Regions from separate parts of the Arthrobacter sp. PGP41 genome, predicted to be linked through region 2. Evidence: riboswitches for the same ligand, from Rfam matches in the RefSeq annotation. Region 2 holds a riboswitch; the other holds the start of a gene.
What was found. Region 2 has a riboswitch for glycine ahead of gcvP (aminomethyl-transferring glycine dehydrogenase). Riboswitches for the same ligand answer to the same signal wherever they lie in the genome.

Region 1 (12,019 bases), 1.3 Mb from region 2:
GCGCCGCCAATGGTGGCGATCGCCGCGCAGTGCTCAATCAGGCGGTCCTTGCGCAGCCGGTGGGTGAAGGCCAATTGCCAGGTGCGGTCCAGCATGTCGCAATTGCCGTATGGGCTCCAGTAGTCCCGTTGGCCATCCTCGCCAAGACCCACGCGGATCCCGGCCGCGGTCATCTGGACCAAGTCGAACTGGGTCCCGCCGCTTGCCGGTGCCACCGTTGCCCAGGCTACGTCCAGTTCGGCCATCTGCTCCATGAGGCGGGCAGTCACATCCGGGTGGACGTTAGCCAGATCGTAAGCGTGGGAAAGCGACACGCGTCCCTGCATGCCCAGCGCCCGGGTGCGTTCGAAGACAAGTTCGGCGCTGAAGACGCCAAGGTGCCCGGGTTCGTGAAGGTGAATATCGACGTCGGCCCCGTACTTCTCCGCCAGGCCGAACACGATGTCCAGATGGCGGGCGGGATCGCGGTCCAGTTGGCAGGGGTCGATGCCTCCGATGGTCGTGGCCCCCGCACGCAGTGCCTCCTCGAGCAGCGGGACAGTGCCTTCCTCCTGCAGGAGGCCGGCCTGGGGAAACGCCATGATCTCCACGTCTGCAGCATGGGCAAAGCGCTCCTTCGCGGCCATGACTGCCTCGAAGCGCTCAAGCTTGCAGTCCACATCGATCTGGGCATAGGAGCGGACGCGCGTGGTGCCGCGTGCAATCATCCGTTCCAGCGTCCCCGCCACCACATCGGGGTAGGGGATGGGGGTGTCGCGCCAGTTCTTCCGGTCATTGCACATCATGTTCCACACCCCCGGCGAACCGGTGTGCTCCCGGAACGGCAGCCCGATCCGGGTCGAGTCAAGGTGGACGTGCACATCCGTGAATGCAGGGAGGGCAATCCGGCCGCGCCCGTCCAGCTTCCGGCCGGAAGCGTCACCAGTTACGGCGCCGGTCCCCACCGCACGGATGGCCGCGATCCGCCCCGCGCTAATTTCCAGGTCTACGGCGTCCCCGCCCCACGGGCGGACATTGGTGATGAGCATGGTTGGATCCTTTGCAGTGCTGTCCCTGTTAAGGGTCTGTGGTGTTAACGGCGGGGGGAAGGCACCGGGCCCGGAAGCCCGCCGCCTTCCCCGCAGTATGGACTAGAAATGGAAGGCGACCTGCGCGATCACTGCGGCGGCAACGAAGCTCGCGGTGAAGGTCATCAGGGCGACGATGATGATCTTCCAGCTCAGTGAGCGGAGTGCCTTCACATCACGGCCCAGTGACATGCCGATCAGGGCGATCATTGGCAGGCCTGCGAAGAGGACGTTGATGTTCTGCGTGGTGGAGGCGATGAAGGGGCCGATGGGCAGGAACGTCGCGGACGCAATCGTTGCAAGGGCAAGGACCCAGATGCTGGACGGAACTGCCGGAACGAGTTTGGCGAGGACCAGGGCGATGGCAGTAAGGACCAGCAGGATGGTCACGCCGACCACATCCTGCGGTCGCATTGAACCCGTGCCCAGCGTGTTCAGCAGGATGCCTGCCACTCCCGTCGCGGCGAAGGCGGTGAGCCACGTCTTGGGGGAACGGAGAACAGAGGGGTCCGCTTCGATGCCGTTGACGTCCACGGTGTCAGTGACGGCCGGCTCGTCCGCTTCCACAGCGGCCGCGCCGGAGCGCGCGTGGGCGGGTTTGCTCCCGGCTGCGGAGCCAAGGAGAGCGCCGCCGCGGACACGGCGGCCCAGATCGTCCCGCCCGAAAATGCGGGACCACATCGTGTAAAGCTTCTGGCACATAGGCAGCGCGATGAAAACGCCGGCGTAGAAGCCGACGATGTTGGTCACCAGATTGGACAGGGCAGCAAGGGCCATGATCTCGCCCGCCATCTCCGGATACAGGATGGACAGGGCACCCACGCCGCCGAGCATCATGGAGGCGGACCCGAGTCCAAGACCCAGCGCGAGGGCCCGCGGGTCAAAGAAGTCCAGTCCACCCAGAAGGCCCGCCAACAGCGAGATGAACACGGCACCGAATACACTGCCCAAAACCCACACCGCGAATACGCCGCGGTACTCGGGGGAACGGACGCCAAAGCGCTGGATCGCGAAAGCAAGGTAGGACTCGCGGTCAATCGACCACGTGGCACCGATGGCTGTGCGGCCCAGGCCAAGCGCAACCGCGACCGGCAGTGCCAGGATCACTGTGCCCACCACGTGGCCCACCTCCTGCAGCAGGATCGCGGGACCGATGTTCGTGAACTTCGTCAAGGACGGCCCGATCTGCGTGCCGAGGCCCGCGAGGAAGAACACGATGGAGACATCCATGAGGTGGGTGGACACCGCACGGGCACGCCCGCCGATTGGTTTCCATCTCTGGACTCCCAGGAAGCCGCCGATGAGCACGGTCCACAGGATTGGCATCAGGACGATCGCGGCGGGGCCGAGGTGGAATTTGTGGGTTCCGATCATGATGGCCGCGGCACAAACGGCGGTGGAGAGCGCGATCATTGCGAACCACAGGGCGGGGCGGGCACGGAAAGTATGCGACGGTACCGCGTCCACTAGGACGGATGCGGTGCCGCCTGTGGTCTTCGCTTCATTGCGCATGACGCAGGCCTTTCGAGGGGGAACGGGGAGGAGCGAGCGATATACAGCCCAGGGTTCGGGAATGTCGCTCTGGTATACCAAAAGACTGTATACTCGTACCCAGTGAGAGGCAAGTCACATTTTTGTAGGCGCCCGGAACCCACGCCCGGCGCCCAGGTGCAAGGAGGCACGATGTACACGAAAATCTCCGCCCGGTACGTTCTGGGTTTTGATGGAAAACAGCACACCCTCATTGAGCACGGCGAAGTCGTGTTCGAAGGTGCTGTCATCCTCTTTGTCGGCCGCGGCTATGACGGTCCCGTGGATGAGGAACGCGACTACGGCAAGAGCCTGGTCATCCCCGGACTGATTGACCTGGATGCCCTCGCCGACATCGACCACCTCATCCTCGACTCGTGGCCTTCGCCTGAAGTTGCCGCCGGCCACTTGTGGTCCGAGAACTACTTTGCCAACAACCGCCGGGATGTGTTCAGTCCGGCTGAACGCGCCAAGGTGCGGGAGTTCGCGCTGGCGCAGCTGGCACTGCACGGCATTACCACCTACATGCCGATTGCCTCGGAGATCCACAGTTCCTGGGCCGAAGGGCTCGATGAACTGGTGGACATGGCGCGGACCAGCCGTCGGATCGGACTCCGGGGCTACCTCGGGCCGGCCTACCGGTCGGGGGTCCACGTCACCACTGCGGCGGGGGACCGCGAAGTCCACTTCGATGAGGCCCGCGGGGTTGCCGGGCTGCAGGACGCACGGGATTTCCTGGACTTCGCAGCTGACCTCGCGGACCCGCTTATCACCGGCGTCCTGCTCCCGTGCCGGATTGAGACCTTGTCCGAAAACCTCATGCGGGAGACTGCCCGGATTGCCCGTGAGCGGGACGCCCTCGTGCGGCTGCACTGTCTGCAATCTCCCCTGGAAGACGGGCTGTTGCTGCGCTCTGCCGGGCGCAGCGTGCTGGAACTTCTGGAATCCACGGGCCTTTTCGGCACCCGCCTCCTCATTCCTCACGGCGTGGTGATTGACGCCAGGAATCCTGCTGCGGCGGCCGCCGGAGGCCCGTTGGACCTGCTGGCCAGGCACGGCGTCAGCATTGTCCACTGCCCCTTGACGTCCTTCCGCTACCAGAAGCAGCTTGTGTCATTCGACCGTTTCCGCGAGGCCGGCGTCAATCTCTGCCTAGGCACCGATTCCTTCCCTCCGGACCTGATTCGGGGCATCGACGTGGGGATGCACCTGACCCGGCTGGTCGAGGAAAGGCCCGACGCAGGCGCCCTGGCTGACTATTTCGACGCCGCCACCCTCGGCGGGGCCGCGGCCCTTGGGCGGCCGGACCTGGGAAGGCTTGCGCCCGGTATGCAGGCGGACATTACGGTGGTCTCGCTGGCCAGCTTCGCAGATGGTGTCGTCGAGGACCCGCTGCGCACACTCGTGCTGAACGGCACGGCCCGCCAGGTGACCGATACCTTCGTGGCCGGGCGTGCCGTCGTCGTCGACGGCGCCCTGCCCGGCCTGGACCTCGAGTCCCTGCGGGCCGAGGGGCAGCAACTGTTCGACCGGATGCGGGCAGCCTATTCCGAGCGGGACAGCCGGCGCCGGGACCCTGATGAGCTGTTTCCGCCCACGTATCCGCCAGCGGACATCGTCGCTCCGGCAGGCGTTTCCTAACCTGGCTCCGGCAATTCGCATTCCCGCCCACCCTAGTCCTTGGTATACCAGTGGGGCTATTGTGAACGAAGTCGGGGCCACCAGTACGTAGGGGCGAAGTTCGACCGCCCCCGCCAATCGCTTGACATTGACCCATCCACGGACCCCGCGCTTCCGCCGCAGGGCTCATCCCTTTGGAGAAACCATGTGCCTGCACGACCACACCCCCGCCGCCCTCCCTTCGCCGGCCGTTCCGCGCCGCGGGATCCTCGCCGGAGCAGCCGCCCTCGCCGGGATCTCGGTGGCCAGCCTTGCCGCCCAGCTGGGAAATGCCCCGGCCGCGAAAGCGGAGGGCAACACGGCAGGCCCCGGCCGCCGTGGGTGTCCCGCTTCGCCGCCGCCGATGATCATCGAAGGCGGCACCATCGTGGATCCCCAGACCGGCGACGCTGTCTATGACGGCGTCCTGGTGCTGGAAGGAGGAAAGGTCAGTGCGGTCGGTACCCGGGAGGAAACGCGACGTGCAGTGGCCGCGCTTGCCGGGCGGGCACACGTGGTGGACGCCTCCGGCCGCTGGGTCCTTCCAGGACTCATCGACGTGCATGTCCATGCGAACGCGCTGTCGGATGCGCGCGCCATTCTGCAGGGCGGAGCAACCAGCGTCAGGAGCGGCTCGAGCAGCTTTTACCAGGACGTCGCCTTGGCCGCCCTGCCTGCCTGGGCCGCCGGAGCCTCGCCCCGGATGAGCCCTGCCGGGCTGTTCGTCTCACCCGAGCTGGGGGACTCGCTCCTCGCCGACCCTGACCTTGCACCCCTTGCCTCCCTGGCCGGCGGAGTCAGGGAAACGGGCGATCTCGCCTACCTCACGCGCGTGAACCTGAACCGCGGCGCGCAGGTGATTAAGACAAGGGCCAACCCCCGGGCAGGCCTGCCGGAGCAGGATCCCCGCGAGCTGGTCTACAACTACGATCAGCTCTCCGCCGTGGTCAAGGCGGCAGGCAAAGCGGGTGTGCTGTGCCATGCCTACAGTGCCGAAGGGATAGACGGCGCGGTCCGGGCAGGGGTGCGCAGCATCGAGCACGGAGTCTTCGTCACCGAAGAGACCATCTCCCGGATGGCCAGCCAAGGTACGTATTTCACTCCGACCATGGATGCCATCACCAGCATGGCGGGTTCGTCCAACCCAATCCTTGCTGCCCGGGGCAAGGAGTACACACCCATCATCAAAGCAGCCGTGAAAGCCGCCCATGATGCCGGTGTGACCGTCGTTGCGGGCACGGACTCCTTCGGATCCGACGTGACTCCGATCGGCACGGAAGTCCGCCTGCTGAGTGAGGCCGGGCTTTCACCCTTGGAAGCCCTGAGGGCCGCCACGGTCAATGCCGCCGCGCTGCTGGGCTGGGGTCAAAACGCCGGTCGGCTGGTGCGCGGTTCCTTCGCTGACGCCGTCATTGTGGACTCTGATCCCCTGTCCAGCGGCTCTGCCTTGGAAGGAATACGGGCCGTGGTGGCGCAGGGAGTCCTTGTCAGGAACAGCCTCTGAGCCTCTCACGCCGGGGTTTCCCAACCAACCCTGACCGCTCGAGCTAACGCGCCCTTCCACTCTGAAAGCGACCCCCATGACCCTGATCCTAAAAGCCTCCGAGCTCGAAACCCTCGCCGATATGCCCGGAACCATTGCCGCCGTCGAACGCGTCTTTGCCGGCCTGAGCCGAGGTACCGCTGTCCAGCCCGCACCGGATTCGCTCCTCCTGCCGTCTTCGGATGCCCGGTTCCTGCCGATGGCGGCGCTGTCCGGGCCGGAGGAGCTGGCATCCGTGAAACTACTGGCGGACATCCCGTCCAACGGCGGGGCCGGCCTGCCCTCGCAGCGGTCCACCATCATGCTCGTAAGCCAGCTGACCGGTGAAACACTGGCCATCCTGGACGGTAAAGTCCCCACCCGGGTCCGTACGGCCGCTGCCAGCGCGGTGGCGACCAAGCTGCTTGCCAGGCCCGGGAGTGCCACCTTGGGGTTGGTGGGGGCGGGGGCCCTGGCGGTGGCACATGTGGAAGCCATGCTGGCCGTCCTGCCGATAAAAAATGTCGTGGTGTGGTCCCGTTCCACTGAGACGGTCGCTGCGTTCTGTGACCGGATTTCCTCATACGGGCTGCACGTCACGCGCGCCGCCAGTGTGCAGGAAGTTGTTGAGGACTCGGACGTGCTGTGCACCCTCACGCCAGCAGTTGAGCCGCTGGTCAAGGGGGACTGGTTCCAGCCCGGACTGCACGTCAACGCCGTCGGATCCCGTCCGCGGCCTGATCACCGGGAGATTGACTCAGCGGGTATGGCGCGGGCGCGGGTCTTCGTGGACAGCCTGGCAACGGCCCAAGCGAAGTCGGGGGGATTGATCGTCCCTGTGGCTGAAGGCGTCATGGGCTTTGACGATGTGGAAGCCGAACTTGGTGACGTGGCGGCCGGGACAAAAGCAGGCCGTCTGGGGGATGAGGACATAACCTTGTTCAATTCGGTGGGTATCGGCCTGCAGGACCTTGCCATCGGGAGGCTCCTGTATGACGCTGCACTCAACCAGGGGGTCGGCACCCGCGTGGAGCTGAATAACTGAGGCAGCCCGGAAGCAGGGCACTGGAACCAGCAGGAGGCATCTTTGAGTACCCAGGCGGACGCACCCGCGTCTTCGGCTGATGCTACCCGTGCACGGATCCGGGAGTTGATCATCTCGGGTGACTTCGCGCCCGGTTCACGGCTCAGGGAACGCGAGCTGTCACAGGCTCTGGACGTTTCCCGGGTACCCGTCCGCGAAGCCCTCCAGCAGCTGGAAGCCGAAGGTTTCATTGACACCTCGCCACGGCGCGGGGCCACCGTCAAGCAGATCACCCTGAGGGACATCAATGAACTCTTTGATGTCCGGCTCAGCCTCGAAGTCCTCGCCGCGCGGCTCGCCGCCCAGGCCGCCGCCCGGGGAGAGTCCACAGCGCGCCTGCAGCACATGATGGACAAGGCCGAAGAAGCAACCCTGCGCCACGACCACACGGAGATCCCGCTCATCAACACGGCCCTGCACGCGGAGATCGTCTCGATGGGAGGCAACTCGCTGCTGGAGTACTCCATGAAGCCGCTCCTCGGCAGGATGCAGTGGCTCTTCACCCTGACTGGGCACCGTGATCCCCAGGTCCAGTGCGCGGAGCACCTGAGCCTATGCCGGGCCATCTATGACGGCAAGGCCGAACTTGCGGCAGCGCTGGCGTTCGCCCATGTGGAGCTGGGCCGGGAACCATCACTGCAGGGGCTGGCCGGGCAACTGCCTGAAAACTGACCCGGCCGGAAGTTCAAGGTTCGACGGCGGGGCTACCGCGGACTTTTGTCGATGACGCAGAACCTGTTGCCGTCGGGGTCGGCGAGGACCACGAAATCGGGGTCCTCCGGATACAGGTCCCAGTCGACGTGCTGGGCGCCCAGTGAAACCAGACGTTCCACCTCGGCGTCCTGATCGTCCGCATACAGGTCCAGGTGAATGCGGGGGTGCTCCTGGACCGGCGTTTCGCTCAGCATGAGTGCAAGCTGCGCTCCGGGGCCTGATCCCGGCACCAGGATTACCCACGTTTCGTCCCCTGGCTCCTGCGGGACGTAGCCGAGGGCGGCGTGCCAGAAGGCGGTGGCGCGGGCCAGGTCGTTGACGCCGAGGACGGTGCTGCCGATGCTCAACATCCGCCCAGCCTAAATGCAGCCGAGGGCCCGGACTAGACTGTCAATATGTCGGAATTTTCCGACACATATACTGGTGCCGTGCTTCCTGATGTCTTCGGTGCTGTCTCCAACCCCGCACGGCGCGTCATCCTCGACGAGCTCCGCCATGGTCCCAGGACGGCGGGGGAGCTCACCGGGATGTTTGAGCTCAGCCGCTCGGCAGCGTCTGAACACCTGGCCGTGCTCCGCGAGGCAGGGCTGGTCCGGGAAGAACGGCACGGCCGCCACCGGCTGTACCACCTTCAGCCTTCGGCGCTTGCCGAGATCGGCGGCTGGGTGAAGCACTTCGAGCACTATTGGAACCGGCGCCTCGACGCGCTGGCAGAACTTCTGGACGAGGAGAAACCGTCATGACCGAGAACGCCATCCGGCTCGAACGCCGCTTCGCGCACCCCGCGGACTCTGTGTGGGCCGCCCTGACCACACCCGAGCTGCTGGCCAGGTGGTGGGCGCCGGGCGACATCGCGCCGGTCGCCGGCCACCGCTTCACCTTGGACATGGGCTCCTGGGGCCAGCAGCAGTGCGAAGTCCTCACCGTAAACCCCGGCAAATCCATCACATTCCTCTTCTCGGAGGGCGTCCTGGACACCACCATCACATGGCGGCTTGAGCCGGTGGACGGCGGCACGGTCCTCCACCACGAACACGCCGGTTTCCGCCTGGACACCCCCATGGGCAGGCAGGCCTTTGAGGGCATGGGCAGCGGCTGGCCCGGCCTGCTGGCGCAGATCGACGGAGTCCTCGCCGGCGTCTCCAGACGCTGAAGGAGGCGCACGACGGCGGGCGCGTCCCGCCGTCGTGCGTCCTCCTTGAAGGGGCACGGATTTTGCATCCCGCCCCGAAAACCTGTATGGTGTGAGCCGTGTCACCGACCAGTGGCACGTGCTTATGATCTGCGGCGGGAGAGTCCTGCCGGTACGTTCTGCAGGCGCCGTAGGAGCAAATCCTCCCCAGGAATCTCTCAGGCCCACGTACCGCCGCGGCAAGGCAACTCTGGAAAGCAGTCCGGGCAACCGGGCTCACCGACGGTGCAAGTGGCGCCCCGCTGAACGGCAGGGCAACGCAAAACTCTCAGGTCCAATACAGAGCGGGGAGGAACCCGAATCGAAGTGGCACCGTTTGCCACCTGAATTATGGAGTTCCTCTCATGACGGTTCACTCGTCCCCAACCACCTTCGCAGACCGCCATATCGGCGCGCGCCGCCAGTCCGACATCGACACCATGCTCAAGGCCGTCGGCTACGACACCCTTGATGGCCTGGTGGACAGCGCGGTTCCGGATTCCATCCGCCAGGACAAGCCGCTCACCCTTGAGGGCGCCCTCAGCGAAGTCCAGGTCCTCGCCGAGCTCCGCAAGCTGGCCGGCAAGAACAAGATGGCCGTGCAGATGATCGGCCAGGGCTACTACAGCGCCGTGACCCCGCCGGTGATCCGCCGCAACATCCTTGAAGCCCCCGCCTGGTACACCGCCTACACCCCGTACCAGCCCGAGATTTCGCAGGGCCGGCTCGAGGCGCTGCTGAACTTCCAGACCATGGTCCAGGACCTCACCGCGCTCCCGGTGGCCAACGCCTCCCTCCTCGACGAAGCCACCGCCGTCGCCGAAGCCGTGCTGCTGATGCGCCGCGCCAACAAGTCCAAGACTGCGAAGGACGGCAAAACCGTCCTGGACGCCGACCTCCTGCCGCAGACCATCGCCATTGTGCTGGGCCGCGCCGAGGCCCTCGGCTTCGAGGTGGAAATCGCCGACCTCACGAACGGCCTGCCCGAGGGCGACATCAACGGCGTCGTCCTCCAGCAGCCCGGCGTCTCCGGCCGCGTCTGGGACCAGTCCGCCGTCATCGCCGAAGCCAAGGAGCGCGGCGCGCTGGTCACCGTCGCTGCCGACCTCCTGGCACTCACCCTCATCACCCCGCCGGGCGAGCAGGGCGCGGACATCGCCGTCGGCTCCACCCAGCGCTTTGGCGTGCCGTTGTTCTTTGGCGGACCGCACGCCGCCTACATGGCCGTCCGCGACGGCATGGAACGCACCCTCCCCGGCCGCATCGTGGGCGTCTCCAAGGACAACGCCGGCGTCCCGGCCTACCGCCTTGCTCTGCAGACCCGCGAGCAGCACATCCGCCGCGAGAAGGCCACGTCCAACATCTGCACAGCCCAGGCGCTGCTGGCCATCGTCTCGTCCTTCTACGCCGTCTACCACGGCCCCGACGGCCTGAAGGCGATCGCCGAAACCGTCCACAACAACGCCCGCGCCCTAGCCGCCACGCTGAAGACCGCCGGCCGCGAACTGGTGTCCGACACCTTCTTCGACACCCTCACGGTCAGTGTTCCCGGCAAGTCCGCCAAGGTGATCACCGCCGCCGAAGCCCGCGGCATCAACCTGCGCCTCATCGACGCGGACACCGTTGGCGTGTCCGTTGATGAAACCACGACGCCGGAGGTCCTCGCCGCGGTTGCCGTCGCCTTTGGCGCCGGTCCGGTTGTGTCCGGTGAGGGCTTCGAGCTGCCCGAATCGGTGCTGCGCATCTCCAGCTACCTGCAGCACCCGGTGTTCAACACGCACCGTTCCGAGACCCAGCTGCTGCGCTACATCCGCCGCCTCTCCGACCGGGACTTGGCACTGGACCGCACCATGATCCCGCTGGGCTCCTGCACCATGAAGCTCAACGCCACCGCCGAGATGGAGGCCATTTCCTGGCCGGAGTTCGCGTCCATCCACCCGTTCGCCCCGGACTCCCAGACTGCCGGCTGGCGTGAACTGATTGCGGGCCTGGAAGCCGACCTTGCCGAAATCACGGGCTACGACCAGGTGTCCATCCAGCCCAACGCCGGCTCCCAGGGCGAACTCGCCGGCCTGCTGGCGATCCGCGGCTACCACCACTCCCGCGGGGACCAGCAGCGCAACGTCTGCCTCATTCCCGCCTCTGCGCACGGCACGAACGCCGCATCCGCCGTCCTGGCCGGCATGAAGGTTGTGGTGGTTGCCACCGCTGCAGACGGCACCATCGACCATGCCGACCTTGCGGCCAAGATCGAGGTCCACAAGGATGTCCTCTCCGCCATCATGATCACGTACCCGTCCACGCACGGCGTGTACGACTCCGATGTCCGCGAGGTGTGCGATGCGATCCACGCCGCCGGCGGCCAGGTGTACGTTGACGGCGCCAATCTCAACGCACTTGTCGGGCTCGCCCAGCCGGGCAAGTTCGGCGGCGACGTCTCGCACCTGAACCTGCACAAGACCTTCTGCATCCCGCACGGCGGCGGCGGACCCGGCGTCGGACCGGTTGCCGCCAAGGCCCACCTGGCACCGTTCATGCCGGGGGATGCCAACAAAGCTGCCCATGAGGCCGGCCACGGCGTCGCAATTTCCGCTTCACGTTTCGGCTCCGCGGGCGTGCTGCCCATTTCCTGGGCCTACGTGAAGCTGATGGGCGGCCAGGGCCTGACCGAGGCCACAAAGTCCGCACTTCTGGCGGCCAACTACGTTGCCGCCCGCCTGGACGAGCACTTCCCGGTGCTCTACACCGGCGAAAGCGGCCTGGTGGCGCACGAGTGCATCCTGGACCTGCGCGAACTGACCGCCCGCACGGGCGTCACGGCCGAGGACGTGGCCAAGCGGCTCATCGATTTCGGTTTCCACGCCCCCACGCTGTCCTTCCCGGTGGCGGGCACCCTGATGGTGGAGCCCACCGAGTCCGAAGACCTCGCGGAGATCGACCGCTTCATCGAAGCCATGATCACCATCCGCAAGGAAATCGACCAGGTGGCCGCCGGCGACTTCACCGTTGAGAAGTCCCCGCTGCGCAACGCACCCCACACGGCCGCCGCCGTCGTCTCCTCTGACTGGGACCGGACGTACCCGCGCGAGCAGGCCGCCTTCCCGGTGGCATCGCTCCGGCAGGACAAGTACTTCCCGCCCGTGGGCCGCATCGACGGCGCGGCAGGGGACCGCAACCTGGTCTGCTCCTGCCCTCCTCTTTCCGAGTTTGAAAACTAAGGATTCCCTGATGACTGAGAACTACACCGCGCTGTATGAGCAGCACAAGATTGC
Region 2 (12,019 bases):
GTCCAGCAGGGCCGTGGAGTCGTTGGACTGGATGTTGGGTGCCTTGACCAGCCCTGCGTCATGCAGGTGCGCCCGGGCCTCCTCGGAGTCGACGACGTCCGGCTCGATCTTGATGGTGAAGACGTTGAGCTTCCGGCTGCGGGCGAAAGCCGCGCAGGCTTCCAGCGCTGATTTCAGGTCACCTGCAGCCGCCAGGTCAGGGCCCTTGATGAGATACCAAAGCCGGCCGAGCAGCGGGAAACTCTTTTCGAGCACCAGGTTGTAGCTGGCAGTTGCCGGGTTCTCCAGCACCAGGAACCGGACTTTCCAGCCGCTGCCGTTCTTGACTGAGGCATATGCGGCGGACTGCAGCATGTTGCCGCCGTTGGGGTTGGCCGTGACGTGCTTGTCCCAGTTTTCAATTTCCTCGGCTGTGGCAAATCGTGCGGTGAATTCTCGCAAGGGGGCCGTGTCCAATCGGTTTCGTGCGCGGTTCGGTACTCGTGTCTGCGTGCGGACATGCAGCCTCAAGTCTAAAGCCTGATGCCCTCCCGGCTTTTCAGCAAGGCCCCGGCCCGTGCCTGCCTTGACGCGCACGGGGGCGTTGGCGAGGGTGGAAGCATGCAGCCGAAGGATGGAGTGGCGTCCCCGCCGGAAGGAAGGGACCAGCCGTACGGTACCGGCGTCCAGGCAGCAGCGCTGGCCGGATTTCTGGCGGCGTCCTTCCTGGTTGCGGCGCTCGGCGGGTTCTCCACTGTCAGCAACGTAGACGGGCGGTACGCCACGGCTGACAAAGCGCCCTGGTCGCCGCCCAACTGGCTCTTCGGGCCGGTGTGGACGGTGCTGTACGCGGCCATGGCGGTGGCTGCCTGGCTGGTGTGGCGGAAACGGACGTCCAGGACCGGGCCCGCACTGGCGGCCTATGCCGTCCAGCTGGGCCTGAACCTCGCCTGGACTCCGGTGTTCTTCGGCCTGTATCCCGTCCTGGGCACGGCCGCGCTGTGGCTGGCTTTGGCCGTTATTTTGGCGCTGGTCGCCGCCGTCACGGTGACGGTGCTGTACTTCGGTCCCATCAGCCGGACCGCTGGCCTGCTGCTGCTGCCCTACGTTGCCTGGCTGGTGTTCGCCTGCACCCTGAACTGGTGGGCCGCCGTTTACAACTGACTGCTTCCTTTAGCATTCGACGACGTTGACGGCGAGGCCGCCCATGGCCGTTTCCTTGTATTTGGAGCTCATGTCCTTGCCGGTCTCCCGCATCGTGATGATGACCTCGTCCAGGGAGACCCGGTGGGAGCCGTCGCCCCAGAGCGCCATCTTCGCCGCGTTGATCGCTTTCGCCGCCGCGATCGCGTTCCGCTCGATGCACGGCACCTGCACCAGGCCCCCGATCGGATCACACGTCAGGCCCAGGTTGTGCTCCATCGCGATCTCCGCCGCGTTCTCCACCTGCGCCGGGGTCCCGCCCATCACCTCAGCCAGGCCCGCCGCGGCCATCGACGACGCCGACCCCACCTCGCCCTGGCACCCCACCTCCGCACCCGAGATCGAGGCCTGCTCCTTGTACAGCACCCCCACCGCGCCGGCAGCGAGCAGGAACTTCACCACCACATCCTCCCGGTCCACCCGGGACGCGTTCTCCATCCCCGGCGCGAAATGCAGGGCGTAATACAGCACCGCCGGGATGATCCCGGCCGCCCCGTTCGTCGGCGCGGTCACCACCCGGCCGCCGGAAGCGTTCTCCTCATTCACGGCCAGGGCGATCAAGTTAACCCACTCCTGCCAATACCTCGGGTCATGGAACTCCGCGTCCTGGCCTTCGTCCTGGGATCCGGCCGGCCGGGAGCTTTCCTTCCGCAGCCGGTCATACCAGTCCGGGGCACGGCGGCGGACCTTCAACCCGCCCGGCAGCACCCCCTCACGCTTCAGCGACGCGGCCACGCAGCCCTCCATCACCGAATAGATGTGCAGCAGGCCCGCCCGGATCTGATCCGGGGTGCGGCTGTCCTCCTCGTTCACCCGCATCACATCACTGATCCCCAACCCCGTGTCCCGGCAGTGCTCCAGCAGCTCCGCGGCAGTCCGGAACGGCAGCGGCAGCTCCTTCTTGGACTCCTCGAGCTCCTGCTGGGCCGCGTCCTCCTCACCCTCACGGACAATGAACCCGCCACCCACCGAGAAAAACGTCGCCGCATGCAGCACCTGCCCTTCGGCGTCAGACACCGTGAACGTCATCCCGTTCGTGTGCCGCGGAAGCACCGTCAGCGGCCGCAACACCATATCCTTCACCCCGTACGGCAGGGGTACGGAACCGGCCAGGTGCAGCAAACCCGTCTCCGCGATCGCCGCCAGCCGCTCCTCCACCTCATCGGGCAGGATCAGCTCCGGATGGAACCCCTCCAGCCCCAGCAGGATCGCAGTCATCGTGCCGTGGCCGTGGCCCGTCGCCGCCAACGACCCATACAAATCCACCCGCAACGACGCCACCTCCGCAAGCCTGCCGGAACCCTTGAGCTCCTCCGCAAACACAGCAGCAGCCCGCATCGGCCCCACAGTATGGGAACTCGAAGGACCGATCCCAATCGAAAAAAGATCAAAGACACCAACGGCCATCGTGGGATTCCTTACTTGACGTGTAGCGGGCGGGTAGAGCGTCACCAAGGCGACATGCGCACGAGGGGCGACGGAGCCGGACTTTTCGAAAGCGTGCTCCCCACCGTCTCCCTAACCTCGCAAGCTCGGCTAGGGAACCCTGACGGCGTGGGCCCAAGGCACGCGTGAAAATGTCCGGTCCGCCGGCCCCGAAGCCAGCCACGGAGGATCCGACTATTTGGCGCGTTTGTAGAACGGCAGGTCGACGACTTCGAACGGCTCTGCCTTACCTCGCAGGTCGATATCCAGGGTGGTGCCAACAGTCGTGAACGCGACGTCCACGTAGGCCATGGCAATGGGGTACCCGAGGGTGGGTGACGGCTGGCCTGAGGTGACTTCGCCTACTACGGCGCCGTCCTTGAGGACCGGGTAGTGGGCCCGGCCTGCACGGCGGCCGAGTCCCTTGAGCCCGACCAGCCTTCGGCCGGCGGAGGCGCCGGCGGCCTTCTTCGCGGTGAGGGCCGCTTTTCCCACGAAGTCGCCTTCCTTGGACAGTGCGACGACGGGTCCCAGGCCTGCGGCGAAGGGATCGCCCTGCAGGGAGAGCTCATTCCCGTAGAGCGGCATGCCTGCCTCAAGCCGGAGTGAGTCGCGCGAGGCCAGCCCGGCGGGCGTCAGCTCCCCGTCCTCGGCAATGGCGATCAGTGCCTGCCACAGGCCGGTGGCGTCGTCGTTGGACACGAAGATCTCAAACCCGTCCTCGCCGGTGTAGCCGGTGCGTGCGAGCAGCAAATCCAGTCCGGCGCCGCCCACCAAGAACGGAACCTCGACGGCGGCATAGTACTTCAGTTCCGTCACCTGGCTGTGCTGGGCTGCGGGGACCAGTCGGAGCAGCAGTTCCTGCGCCGTGGGGCCTTGGACGGCGATCAGTGACGTGACGGCGGAGGCGTCATTCACCTCCACATCGAACCCGGCAGCCCGCTTGGAAAGCTCAGCAGCCACCACTGCGGCGTTGCCGGCGTTGGGGACCACCAGGAAGCGGTCGGTACTGCCTTCTGCGCTACCGGCGGTTGCGGGCCGGCGGTACGTGATGAGGTCGTCGATGATGCCGCCGTCCTCATTGCAGATCAGAGAGTACTTGGCCTTGCCCACCGGCATGGCGGAGATCTTTCCCACCAGCGCGTAGTCGAGGAAGGCGGCTGCGTCCCGCCCGGTCACCCAGACCTCACCCATATGGGAAAGGTCGAAGAGCCCTGCGGAATTGCGCACGGCGCGGTGTTCGGCGAGCTCGGAGCTGTACTTGAGCGGCATCTGCCAGCCGCCGAAGTCGGTGAAGGAGGCGCCCAGCTTTTTGTGCTCGTCGTAGAGGGCGGTGTGCTTCTCAGCCATGGAGCGTGTCCTTAGTTTTCGAACTCGGAAAGCGGCGGGCAGGCGCAGACCAGGTTCCGGTCCCCCGCTGCGCCGTCGATGCGGCCCACCGGCGGGAAGTACTTGTCCTGCTTAAGCGTTTTCACCGGGAACACGGCCTGCTCGCGGGGGTAGGCGCGATCCCAGTCGCTGTTGATCGCCGCGGCGGCGGTGTGCGGAGCGTTCCGGAGCGGGCTGTCAGCAACAGTGAAGTCACCGTTCGCCACCTGGTCGATTTCGGCGCGAATCGCGATCATGGCCTCGATGAAGCGGTCGATTTCCCCGATGTCCTCGGATTCCGTGGGTTCCACCATAAGCGTCCCCGCGACGGGGAAGGCCAGGGTGGGGGCGTGGAAACCATAGTCGATGAGCCGTTTGGCCACGTCCTCGGCCGTGACACCCGTGCGGGCGGTCAGTTCGCGCAGGTCCAGGATGCACTCGTGGGCCACAAGGCCGCCTTCGCCGGTGTAGAGCACCGGGAAGAAATCGTTAAGTCGGGCTGCGACGTAGTTCGCTGCCAGCAGCGCGGACTTGGTGGCCTCGGTGAGTCCGTGGCCGCCCATCAGCTTCACGTACGCCCAGGAAATGGGGAGCACGCCCGCGGAGCCGTACTTGGACGCCGAGATAGGCACGTCATTGCCTTCCGTCCAGGTGGCGGCGTTGCCGGGCATGAACGGTGCCAGGTGAGCCTTGGCAGCAACGGGACCGACGCCGGGTCCGCCGCCGCCGTGCGGGATGCAGAACGTTTTGTGCAGGTTCAGGTGCGACACGTCCCCGCCGAACTTGCCCGGCTGCGCCAGCCCGACCAGGGCGTTCAGGTTTGCACCGTCGATGTACACCTGGCCGCCCGCTGCGTGGATCGCGTCGCATACTTCACGGACGTCGGCGTCGTACACCCCGTGCGTGGACGGGTACGTGATCATGATGCAGGACAGCGCGTCCCTGTTCGCCTCGATCTTGGCGTACAGGTCGGTGTGGTCGATGGTTCCGTCCGGTGCCGTGGCCACCACAACCACCTTCATGCCCGCCAGGACAGCCGAAGCCGCATTCGTGCCGTGCGCCGAGGCCGGGATCAGGCAGACGTTGCGCTGCCGATCGCCCCGCGAGTGGTGGTAGCCGCGGATCGCGAGGAGCCCGGCAAGTTCGCCCTGGGAGCCGGCGTTGGGCTGGATGGACACCTGGTCGTACCCGGTGATCTCGGTCAGCTGCGCCTCGAGGCCGGCAATCAGTTCGCGCCAGCCCTCCGTCTGGGAGTCCGGGGCGAAGGGGTGGATGGAGGCGAACTCGGGCCAGGAAATGGCCTCCATCTCGGCCGTGGCGTTCAGCTTCATGGTGCAGGAGCCCAGCGGGATCATGGTCCGGTCCAGAGCCAGGTCCCTATCCGAGAGCTTCCGGATGTAGCGCAGCAGCTGGGTTTCGGAGCGGTGGGTGTTGAATACCGGGTGCTGCAGGTACCCGGAGGAACGCTCGACGGCGGCGTCCAGCTGGAATGCTCCTTCGCCGTCCGCGGCGGCCGGGACGCCGAAGGCCTGCAGCACCCCGGCGGTAATTTCTGATGTTGTCGTTTCATCGGTGGAGAAGCCCACCGTGTCCGCGTCGATGCTGCGCAGGTTGATGCCCGTGGCTTCGGCGGCAGCGACGATCCCGGCAGCCTTGCCCGGCACGGAGACGGTGACGGTGTCGAAGAAGCTCGTGTGCAGCACGTCCAAACCGGCGGCCCTAAGGGACGCGGCCAGCATCTTTGCGTGGGAGTGCGCGGCCTGGGCGATCGCCTTCAGGCCATCCGGGCCGTGGTACACGGCGTACATCGAGGCCACGATGGCCAGCAGCGCCTGGGCGGTGCAGATGTTGGACGTGGCCTTCTCGCGGCGGATGTGCTGCTCGCGGGTCTGGAGGGCCAGCCGGTAGGCGGGAAAGCCGGCGTTGTCCTTCGATACACCAACAAGGCGGCCCGGCATGGAGCGCTCGAGGCCCTTCTGCACAGCCATGTAGGCCGCGTGGGGGCCGCCGTAGAACAGCGGGACGCCGAAGCGCTGGGCCGAGCCGACGGCGATGTCCGCGCCCTGCTCGCCGGGAGGGGTGATGAGGGTGAGGGCCAGGAGGTCGGCGGCCACGGTCACCAGCGCGCCGCGGCTCTTGGCGTCGGCAATCACTGCGGCGTGGTCGAAGACGCGGCCGGAAGCGCCGGGCTGCTGCAGCACCACGCCATTGATGGCACCGTCGGGCAGGCCGCTGGAAAGGTCGGCCACTTCCACCTCGAAGCCGAGCGCTTCTGCCCTGCCCTTGACGATGGCGATGGTCTGCGGCAGGCAGTCCGCGTCAAGGACGGTCTTGCCGTCCCGGGCATCTGCGTTCTTATTGGCCCGGCGCATCATCAGCACTGCCTCGGCCACTGCGGTGGCTTCGTCCAGCAGGGATGCATTGGCGATGGGCAGTGCCACGAGGTCCTGGACCATGGTCTGGAAGTTCAGCAACGCTTCGAGGCGGCCCTGGGAAATCTCGGGCTGGTAGGGCGTGTACGCGGTGTACCAGGCAGGGCCCTCAAGGATGTTGCGGCGGATCACCGGCGGCGTCACGGTGTCGTAGTAGCCCTGGCCGATCATCTGCACGGCAGTCTTGTTCCTGGCGGCCAGCCGGCGCAGTTCAGCCAGCACCTCCACTTCGCTCAGGGCGGCCGACAGTTCCAGCGCGGAGTCCTGCCGGATGTCCTTGGGGACGGCGGCATCAACCAGCGCGTCCACGGTGTCGTAACCCACGGCCTTGAGCATGGTTTCGACGTCGGCCTGGCGCCTTGCGCCGATGTGCCGGTCAACAAAGGTGGCGGCAGAAGCGGGTTCGGCAGTTGCCGGGGTGGCAGTGGCCGGAACGGCGGAGGCCGGAGATACAGTCACGAGGAACTCCATAACTAAGGCGGCGCAGGGTACGCCACATCGATTCGGGTCCTCCCCGCTCTGTATCTGGACCTGAGAGTTTCCGCGTTGCCTGAACACGCGGGCACCGCTTGCACCGTCGGTGAGCACAACAGCCAAGATCCGGGGACCGGACCTCGAAGCGGACGCCGTGCTGCTTTCCAGAGGTGCCTCGCCGCGGCGGTACATGGGCCTGTGAGATTCCTGGGGAGGTATTGCTCCTACGGCGCCTGCTTGTACCTTCTGGCAGAACTCTCCCGCCGCAGATCAAAGGCTATTCATTTGGGTTGTCTTTGCGCACCGGTAACGGCCCGCACACAGCCCAATTCTCCTATGCCGCGGGCCCGGGGGCAAATGTCAGCCAGCCCCGCAGCCGCTCCAGAGCTGGCACCGTGACCGCAGCCTGGGAACAGGCTGAAAACGGCGCCCGGCGCCGGACAGTACGTCCGGTGCCGGGCGCTTGGCCTGGGCCAGGCGTGGCTACTTGGAGTCGGGGGCAGTAACGCTCGCGGTGGGCTTCATGGTTTCAGCATTGACCATCCAGGCGAACTGCTCCAGCTTGGCGATGAACTCGTGCAGCAGGTCGGCGGTGGTGGGATCCTCTTCATCCACCTCATCGTGAACCTTGCGCATGGTGCCAACGGCGGCCTCAAGGGCGGCCACGATCCGCTCGATCGCGTCCTTGGTGCTGATCAGGCCTTCCGGGAACTGGGCCAGGCTGGTGGACCCGGCCACGGTGGAGCTGCGGCCATCCGGCAGGGCGTGGAGGGCCCGCATCCGCTCGGCGGTGTCGTCGGCGAACTGGCGGGCAGCGTCAACGATCTCATCCAGTTGCAGGTGCAGGTCGCGGAAGTTGGTTCCCACAATGTTCCAGTGTGCCTGCTTGCCTTGGATGTGCAGTTCGATCAGGTCCGCGAGCACGGCCTGCAGGTTGTTGGTCAGTGTCGGTGAAGCTTTCATGCATCCTCCTCAATTGGTCCAGTAAGCCCGACGCTACCAGCACCAGCCGGCACGGCGGAGGGCCGGCAGGGAATTTCTCAGTGAGCTTACTAAATCGCTCACATCCGAAATAAAAGAACAGCGTTCATTATTTTCCTTGCTTCCAGGACCGTGTATCGACATACTAAATGAACGTCATTCATATAGTGACCGCCGTCTCAACTTCTCCAGAAAGTGGTGCCATGACCGAGACCATCCGCACCAGCACATCCGCCCATGGTTCCGGGAGTGCCTCGCCGGCAACCGCCGGCACCAGCCCCAAGGGACTGAAGGGCGGTCAGCTGGGACTCCTCGCCGTCGTCGTCCTGGGGATTTCCACCATCGCCCCGGCCTATACGCTGACCAGCGCCCTGGGCCCCACGGTCAATGAAGCCGGGCTCCAACTGCCCGTCATCTTCCTGATCGGTTTCATCCCCATGATCCTGGTCTCCCTCGCCTACCGGGAACTCAACGCCGATTCCCCGGACAGCGGCACCACCTTCACCTGGGTTACCAAGGCCTTCGGCCCGTGGGTTGGCTGGATGGGCGGGTGGGGCCTGCTGGCGGCCAACATCATTGTGCTCTCCAACCTCGCGGGAGTCGCCGTCGACTTCTTCTATCTTTTCCTTTCGCAGCTGACGGGCTCGCCGGAGCTCGCCGAGCTGGCGGCAAACAAGGCAGTGAACGTGCTGACCTGCTTTGTGTTTGTGGCCCTGGCCGTCTGGGTCAGCTACCGCGGCCTCCACACCACCAAGCTGGTGCAGTACTGCCTGGTGGGATTCCAGCTGGTTGTCCTGGGCCTCTTTGTTGGCATGGCCTTTGCCAACTGGTCAGCCTCTGACACTGCCATCCCGTTCAGCTGGGAGTGGTTCGACGTCACCAGGATCGAGACCTTCGGGCAGATCGCTGCAGGCATCTCACTGTCCATTTTTGTGTACTGGGGCTGGGACGTCTGCCTGACCGTCAATGAGGAAACGTCCAACGGCAAGAGGACGGCGGGCCTGGCCGGGACCCTGACTGCCGTGATCGTCCTGGCGATCTACCTGACGGTGAGCATCGCCACCATGATGTTCGCCGGTGTCGGTGATACCGGCAACGGCCTGAACAACACCGAGATCCACGAAAACATCTTCACGGCACTGGCCTCCCCCATCATGGGTCCGTTCGCCATCCTCATGTCCATGGCGGTGCTGTCCAGCTCTGCCGCGTCCCTTCAGTCCACGTTCATGTCGCCGTCCCGCAGCCTGCTGGCCATGGGGTACTACGGTGCGCTTCCGGAGCCGTTCAGCAGGGTCAGCAGGAAGTTTGCGACGCCGGGCTTCGCCACGGTTGCCGCCGGCATCATGTCCGCGGGCTTCTACGCCGTGATGCACGTGGTCAGCGAGAACGTCCTCAATGACACCATCCTGGCGCTCGGGCTGATGATCTGCTTCTACTACGGCCTCACCGCCCTGGCCTGCGCCTGGTACTTCCGCCACAGTGTCTTCAGCAGCCTGCGCCACTTCCTCCTCCGCCTGGTGTGCCCGGTGCTGGGCGGCGTGGGCCTGTTCGTGGTGTTCCTGCAGACCGCCGTGGACAGCTGGGCGCCCGAGTTCGGCAGCGGCTCCGAAGTGTTCGGGGTGGGGCTGGTCTTTGTCCTGGGCGTCGGCATCCTGGCATCCGGCGCCGTGGTCATGCTCATCATGGCCAGGGTCCGCCCCGGCTTCTTCCGCGGCGGGACGCTTAGGCGCGATACCCCTGCGCTTGTGGTCCCGGAGTAAGGGTCCGGAGCCCGTTACCGCGGACGAAAAAAGGTGCCGTTCCCCGCATAACGGGGGAACGGCACCTTCGGTGTTGATCGGCTGGCTGCTTACTGCCCGCCGTCACCAGTAATGCGCTACGTCAACCACCAGGCGCGACCCGGAGCCCGGCCCGTCCAGGGTGAAGACCCGGAACGGCAGGCGGGCCCGTACGCCCAGTCCGATGCTGGTGTAGCCCTCGTAGCTGCCGGCAAAAACCACCTGGCGGAAGGTCTGGTAGCGGGCAACGTTGGAGAGTTCAGCCTGGTCGGACGGGGTGTAGGTGGAGTTGTAGTCGCCGTCGTAGGCGGGCGCGTTCACTGTCACCTGCAGCCGCGCGTTTCCCCGGACGGGGATGGCGAAGCCGGACCCGTCCTGGACTATCTGGGGAACGTACCGCACGGTATAACCCGCAACGGCGCCGTGGAGGTCCACCACCATCCTGTCGAAGCAGTAGTGCTGCCCGGTCCGGACGTTGGTGACGGTGGCGGTGCTCATGCTTTGGTCGGCCTTGGCCAAAGACCCCCATACGAGCCCGCAATAGGATGTGGAAGCGGAGGCGGGCCCCGGGACCACGATTCCCAGCCCGGCCGCCAGGAGGATGGCAGCCAGCCAGGTGTAGAACTTTTTCATTTTGGAGCCACCCATGTTGTGGAGCGAATGGATAGCTCAAGCGTAGGAGCCTTTGCGGCGCGAAACGAGGCTTGTTGCCGCTTCGCCACGTAACCGTTAACCCGCCGCACCCTGCATCACGCCCATGTATAGCAGGGGCCGAAACAGGGCCCACGCGGGTCCGTTTGGAACCCGTTCCGTGTTCTTTTGGCAGTGTTCCGGCACCTTGCCGTTACCGGGATAACGACGGCGGCAGGAGACAGGACGCGCCGGTCACCCGAGGGGGTGGCCGGCGCCGGCAATCAGGAAAAGGAGTCAGCCTTCGCAGTCGCGGCAGTACTTCATGCCGTTCTTTTCCCGGGCAACCTGGGAGCGGTGGCGGACAAGGAAGCATGACGAACAGGTGAACTCATCGGACTGCTCGGGAACAACAATGACCGTCAGTTCCTCGTTGGAAAGATCCGCACCCGGCAGGTCAATGCCCTCGGCGGTATCGTTCTCATCGACGTCAATGACCGCGGTCTGGGCGTTGCCGCCGCGCGAGGCCTGGAGGGCCTCCAGCGAGTCAGCCGGAGATTCTTCTTCCTGCTTGCGTGGGGCATCGTAATCGGTAGCCATAGCGTGTTCACTTTCGTTGCTGCGCAGCACCATTTCAGGCACCTCAGTGAAGCAGTTTAGGGCATTATCCCGTTACCGGCGCAATACTGTGCTCAACCAGACATTTCTGCACGCTTCGCCAGGGATTCCCCATGGCTCCGCCGGGCGTGATCTCCCCCAACAGCCACTCCGCTCAACGCCGGAAGCCATCCCCAGCGCGCGGCGTCAGCCATGGCATCGGCCGCCTGCCCGCCCGTCTCGTAGGCAAACGTGCTAATGAGCCAGGTGCGGAGCCGGAGGAGGATGTCTGCGAGCATGCCTGAAACCTACGCAGGGATTGTTGTGCCCGTGTTTCACCGCGGTCTCGCTGGCGTTAATCCGTAGCGGATTCCGTTGGCACCGTTCTACGCTGGAAACCCTCCGGCCGGCTGCGGCCGGAGCCCCGCTCTGGAAGGACGCAGGATGGCAGTAAGGCTGAACCGGAAGGCACTCTCACACGCCCGCAAGCTCATTGAGGCAGGAAAGGTCCAGCGCGATGTCCGGGATGACTGGAGTGAACACGCGCCCTCCACAGAGCAGGAGAACTCGTTCATCGACAAGCACGGTTTCGGGACCTTCGCAGACTGGCACCTTGGCCGGGATGATGACAAGTCGGAGGGGACCAAAGGCAGCGTGAGCTTCCCGTTCGGGGACTTCAACAAAGTCCACCGCTGCGCTGTCATCTCGCTGGAAAGCAGGGCGGCGCAGCACGGGCATGAGGACATTAGGGACGCGGCGAAAAAGCTGCTCGAACTGATGGACTCGGACTGAGGAAATTTTCCACCGTACCGGGGCGCTGCTAGGGCGCTGCCCGCGTTGTGTCCGAGGCCGTGTCCGCCTGCGAGCGCTGCCGGCGGCTGAGCAGGATAAAGGGGGCGGCAATCAGTTGCACTGCCCCGCCCACGGCCAGTGAAGCCGGGTAGCCGTAGAGGTCCGCGGCCCGGCCCAGCATCGGCTGCACCACCACTCCCCCGGCCGAGCCCATCAGGGAATCGAAGCTCAGCACTGTGGCGCGCTGCTTCGAGGCAATCATGTCGTTCAGGTACGCCTGCCTAACGGGGGTGCCGGCCGAGGACACCACGGCCCAGAGTGCCAGGAGCACCAACGCCAGCCAGAAGGCGCTGGTGAACA

Region 1: it holds a riboswitch for glycine, as region 2 does, so the genes downstream of both, gcvP (aminomethyl-transferring glycine dehydrogenase) here and gcvP (aminomethyl-transferring glycine dehydrogenase) in region 2, are expected to answer to the same signal.

Annotation. Positions count from the first base shown of each region.
Region 1 covers NZ_CP026514.1:3,725,779-3,737,797, reverse strand. The annotation lists gene C3B78_RS17145 (amidohydrolase family protein) at 1-1,028, opposite strand, end outside; gene C3B78_RS17140 (DUF3100 domain-containing protein) at 1,131-2,579, opposite strand; gene C3B78_RS17135 (chlorohydrolase family protein) at 2,751-4,238, shown strand; gene C3B78_RS17130 (amidohydrolase family protein) at 4,423-5,760, shown strand; gene C3B78_RS17125 (ornithine cyclodeaminase family protein) at 5,837-6,823, shown strand; gene C3B78_RS17120 (GntR family transcriptional regulator) at 6,866-7,534, shown strand; gene C3B78_RS17115 (VOC family protein) at 7,567-7,926, opposite strand; gene C3B78_RS17110 (ArsR/SmtB family transcription factor) at 7,972-8,319, shown strand; gene C3B78_RS17105 (SRPBCC family protein) at 8,316-8,729, shown strand; glycine riboswitch at 8,855-8,952, shown strand; glycine riboswitch at 8,954-9,061, shown strand; gene gcvP (aminomethyl-transferring glycine dehydrogenase) at 9,113-11,965, shown strand; gene gcvT (glycine cleavage system aminomethyltransferase GcvT) at 11,976-12,019, shown strand, end outside.
Region 2 covers NZ_CP026514.1:788,904-800,922, reverse strand. The annotation lists gene C3B78_RS03720 (lipid II:glycine glycyltransferase FemX) at 1-441, opposite strand, end outside; gene C3B78_RS03715 (TspO/MBR family protein) at 601-1,143, shown strand; gene C3B78_RS03710 (L-serine ammonia-lyase) at 1,153-2,589, opposite strand; gene gcvT (glycine cleavage system aminomethyltransferase GcvT) at 2,803-3,957, opposite strand; gene gcvP (aminomethyl-transferring glycine dehydrogenase) at 3,969-6,878, opposite strand; glycine riboswitch at 7,056-7,154, opposite strand; gene C3B78_RS03695 (Dps family protein) at 7,365-7,844, opposite strand; gene C3B78_RS03690 (APC family permease) at 8,066-9,622, shown strand; gene C3B78_RS03685 (AMIN-like domain-containing (lipo)protein) at 9,725-10,273, opposite strand; gene C3B78_RS03680 (DUF4193 domain-containing protein) at 10,568-10,870, opposite strand; gene C3B78_RS03675 (hypothetical protein) at 10,963-11,166, opposite strand; gene C3B78_RS03670 (hypothetical protein) at 11,312-11,659, shown strand; gene C3B78_RS03665 (MFS transporter) at 11,688-12,019, opposite strand, start outside.